One region of the Oceanobacillus sp. AG genome, then DNA from elsewhere that is predicted to be linked to it. Evidence: predicted binding sites of a transcription regulator. Region 1 holds the regulator's gene; the other holds the start of a gene.
What was found. The regulator CtsR, encoded in region 1, represses protease genes until heat stress. The targets are predictions, from matches to a motif close to ATGGTCAATAAAGGTCAAACA.
Positions count from the first base shown of each region.

Region 2: clpP (ATP-dependent Clp endopeptidase proteolytic subunit ClpP) is a predicted target of CtsR. The motif match lies at 1,467-1,487, and genes of this name have one in related genera.

Region 1 is NZ_WOWT01000026.1:56,231-58,637, forward strand. It holds gene mcsB (protein-arginine kinase McsB) at 1-229, opposite strand, end outside; gene mcsA (protein-arginine kinase activator protein McsA) at 226-777, opposite strand; gene GN217_RS14070 (CtsR family transcriptional regulator) at 803-1,267, opposite strand; gene GN217_RS14075 (MgtC/SapB family protein) at 1,534-2,235, opposite strand.
Region 2 is NZ_WOWT01000009.1:52,677-55,083, forward strand. It holds gene whiA (DNA-binding protein WhiA) at 1-281, shown strand, start outside; gene GN217_RS05855 (HPr family phosphocarrier protein) at 495-752, shown strand; gene clpP (ATP-dependent Clp endopeptidase proteolytic subunit ClpP) at 800-1,393, opposite strand; tRNA gene GN217_RS05865 (tRNA-Arg) at 1,638-1,713, shown strand; gene GN217_RS05870 (shikimate kinase) at 1,793-2,272, opposite strand; gene GN217_RS05875 (ribonuclease HI family protein) at 2,331-2,407, opposite strand, start outside.

The sequences.
Region 1 (2,407 bases):
TTGATAAAAAGTAAAAATCTGTGTAATCCTGGAAGGAAGATTCATTATATGTCTGTTTCATGAAATCATGAACCTTCTTTAATTCCTCTTCTTTGCCTAGGATGGGATAGGTAACATTAGCGAAATTCCGAGCTAAACGAATCCGGCTGCTCAGCACGATATCACTATCAGCACCCTCCTCTCGCATCCACGGACTAATCGCTTCGTTTAGAAAGTGCTCCAATGTCATCCTTCACTCTCCCCCCTCTTAACTGCTTCATCCGTTTCCAACGCTTTTATTTTATCTCGGAGTACTGCGGCTTCTTCAAAAGCCTCTTGCTCTATTAACTTCTTCATCTGGTTACGGTATTCCTCTAATTTACGTTTTTTTTGTATATTTCCACCTGTTCGCTTTGGTATTTTACCAGCATGTGTTGTATTTCCGGCATGGACCCGTCGTAGTATCGGGCTTAAGCTTTCCGAAAAAGTTTCATAACAGGTTGCACAACCGAATTTGCCCATTTCCTTAAAAGTGGAAAAGGTCAGTTTACAATTCGGGCATTGCAGCTCTTTCGTTTGCTTTGTATCAGCCACGTGGGCTCCAAATGGATACGAATCAAAGTTAAATAATCCAGTAAGTAAATCATGGAGAGAAGAGCCTTGATCTTGAGACTGCATATAACCTTTTTCCTGAGCACAAACTTCGCACACACGGACTTCTTTTTTCTCCCCATTTATTACTCGTTTAAAGTAAACCGTAGCTGGCCGCTTTTGGCACTCTTGACATTCCACACGCATCTTCCCCCTTCTCAACACAATAGAGTTAATTATAGTATTTTAGAGTATTAAGCATCGCCGTTAAAATACGTGCTCGAATTTGATCACGTTCCGGTAGTTGAAATGGTAAAGTCGTCCGCTCAATCGCACTATAGATCAGCTTTTCTTCTCGATTCGTAATGATTTCTTCCTCCCGCAGACGCTCCAGCACATGAATTGCTGCCTGCTGTGAAATACTTGGATTAATCATTTTAATAATGCCATCAATCAATTCCGCCTTGTCTTCATGTTTTACACGAATAATCCGTATATATCCCCCACCACCACGCTTACTCTCTACAATATACCCTTTTTCCGTTGTAAATCTTGTGTTAATCACATAATTAATCTGTGAAGGCACACACTCAAACTGATCCGCAATTTCACTCCGCTTAATTTCAATTGCATTTTTTCCTGTGGAATGTAGTACTTTTTTTAGATATGCTTCAATAATATCTGAAATATTGCTCATTGCTAAGAATTCCCCTCTCCTTACATATCACTCATTTCTAGCTATGCCGGAACAAAAGGAATGACATTGACTTTGACTATCTTTGACTATAAATTAATTATACGCCAAAATGTAACCGTTGAAAAGTAATAACCAATATTCTATTCTAGACACTTTTCATGAAAATAAACGGAGAGAAGAGGAAATTTGAGTTTAAAATAATAAAGGGCCAGTTAAAATGGAAAAGTCTCTCCCTTGTTTAACTTTACCGCTTAACTTATACGGCATCACTTTTCCAATTGTCTAATATTATTTACTCCTTCTAATTCTGATATTTCTTCAAATAATGCAAGTAACTGGGTACCTTCCATATTTCTCATCTTAAAATAAATTTTTCGGAGATCCCTTTCCATTTTCTCCACTTCCACTGCAATAATATTCACATCATAAGCTTCTGCTACTTCAACAAGCTGGTGAACTTTTATATTGCGCTCTACAACCATTTCAATTCTTGTGTACTTCCGCTGGGAAGGAAGCAATCTTTCAAGGTTATTCAACACAACTAAACTAATTAAAATGATCAGCGTAGCAACAATGGCTGGACCATACATTCCCGCGCCTACAACCAGCCCAATACCTGCCACAGCCCATATGGATGCCGCCGTAGTAAGCCCTCGAATCGTTCCTCCATATACTATAATCGTCCCCGCTCCAAGAAACCCTATCCCGCTAATCACATAAGAAGGGATACGGGCCGGATCAAAGCGTACATTATCATAGTGCTCCAGAAATTCAAGAAAACCAAATATTGATAAAAGCATCATCAGGCTTGCACCGACACCCACTAATATATGAGTCCGAAATCCTGCAGAGTGATTATTCCACTCCCGTTCAAAGCCAATTATTCCGGATAATACTAAAGCAACGAGTAACCTTGTTACGATAACATAAAAATGCTCCCCTATTATATTCTGTAAAAATACTTCCATCTATCGTATCCTCTTTTCTATATATTATCCTTAGTCAATTATATGAAACACCTTTCCCAAATAACAACTAGAATTAAACGTTAGTTATAATTTATATTACGACCTGTTAGGTTGCTCGCACGCACTCAGTCACAGGGCTTCAACCTTAGAATTTCTCCACCCGTTCCCCCAT
Region 2 (2,407 bases), on a different contig from region 1:
TTAATTGTGAAACAGCTAATTTGAATAAAACAATTGGAGCCGCATTCCGACAAATCGAGAATATTAAGCTAATTGAACAGACGGTCGGTCTAGACCAATTACCAGAGAAACTTCAGGAAATTGCTGTTTTGCGAAGGGAACATGAAGATGTTTCATTGAAAGAACTCGGTGAGTTGGTGGGAAGTGGAAAGATATCCAAGTCAGGTGTGAATCATCGTCTAAAGAAAATAGATGAATTTGCAGAGAAAATCCGGCAAGGTGAAATTTTTGTGAAGAAATAAAAGGATATTCTCTTTCTCCGTATTTCATGTTATAATACTGATAATTAAAAAATTTAGATCGGGAATGTTGCAACATTCCCGATTGGGATATTAAGTGATAAAATGCTACGGAACGATGTAAGCAGAATAATTTTATTGCCTACATAATAAAGATAAATATTGAGTAAAAGCAAAATGGTAGCGTTTTCTAAACTTCAGGGAGGATGAGTTGAGTTGGTAGAGAATTTGGTGAAGGTTGATTTAGATTCAGGTCTGCAGGCCAGACCTGCTGCACTATTTGTGCAAGAAGCGAATCGTTACTCTTCGCATTTATTTTTAGAAAAAGACGGTAAAAAGGTGAATGCAAAAAGTATTATGGGATTAATGAGCTTGGCCATTGCAAATGGTGAGGAAATAAAAATTATCGCCGATGGGCCAGATGAAGAGGTAGCTTTAAACCATTTAATCTCCTTCGTCACAAATAAAGAATAAAAAATACCCTTTCACTTGATTAGTGAAAGGGTATTTTTTAGTACTAATTAATTATCCTCTGGCTTACGCTCTAAGATTTGGTCGATTAAACCGTATTCTACGGAACGTTCTGCATTCATGAAGTTGTCACGCTCTGTGTCGCGCTCAATTACTTCTAGTGGCTGACCGGTTTTCTCAGCTAGGATTTCATTCATCCGTTTCTTAATTTCAATGATTCGTTTTGCATGGATTTCAATATCTGTTGCTTGCCCTTGCGCACCGCCAAGTGGCTGGTGAATCATAATCTCACTGTTTGGAAGGGCGTAGCGTTTGCCTTTTTCACCTGCTGCAAGCAGGAATGCACCCATTGAAGCGGCCATACCGATACAAATAGTTGATACATCTGATTTAATGAAATTCATTGTATCATAGATTGCCATTCCAGCTGTGATGGATCCGCCGGGAGAGTTGATATAAAGAGAGATATCTTTACCAGGATCTTCTGCCTCAAGGAATAGCAGTTGAGCGACAATTGAGTTCGCCACATTATCATCAATACCGCTACCAAGCAGAATGATACGGTCTTTCAAAAGTCTTGAATAAATATCATAAGCACGTTCTCCACGGTTCGTTTGTTCAATAACTGTAGGTACTAAATTCATTTACATATCCTCCTTATTCACATTTGTCAATCGTTAGTATTTCTTGTGAGCTTTCTTTTTTCATCATATACCATTGGTCAAAAAAGGTCAAACGAAAGACTTCGATTAAATAAAAACAGACTAAATGCTAGCTTACCCGTTTATTTATCTTTATAAACAGTAGTAAAATAAGTATACATGTAAAAAAGCTTGAAAGTCTACTAAAAAAACGTTATAATAATCTTTGTGTTCATAAATAGATGATGCGCCCATAGCTCAGCCGGATAGAGCACTGGTTTCCGGTACCAGGTTTGTCGGGGGTTCGAATCCTCCTGGGCGCGCTAATATCTCAATAAAGACAAGGGCTTGAATTCAATTCATCCCCTTGTCTTTTTTATTTCTTCAAACGCCTTTTCTAACTTATAATAATTTCAACTTATCATGAATTGTTTGAACTGCAGCGTCTACATCGAGGTTATCAATTAGCAGGCGGATATGATGTTCCTTGTAGATCGCCTGGCGTTCATCAAAGAGACTTTTAATCTCTTCCAGACTTTTTCCTTGTAATACGGGCCTCGTTGGAAGCAAAAGACTAATACGCTCTTTCCAATAATCAAATGTCATGTCAAGAAATATGACTATTGCATGCTCGATGCAAGCTTTGCGGATTTCTTCCTGCATGAACGCTCCGCCACCAACAGAAATCACTTTACCTTCTAATTGACAGGCGTCCACGATCATTTCTCTTTCCGTTTTTCTGAATTCCTTTTCTCCGTATACTTTAAAAATATCGACAGCTTCCATGCCGTATTTCGCTTCAATTTCTGCATCTATGTCAAGGAATCCGCATTGTAACTTACGGGCAAGTTCTTTACCGAGTGTTGTTTTCCCAACACCCATGAATCCAATTAAAACAATACTTTTCTTCACGTTCTATTCACCTTTGTTCTTTCTATTATTATTTATGAATACCTTCCTTTGCTAGTCGGTCTGCTCGTTGATTTTGTTTTTCTGGGATCCATTTAATGAAAAATA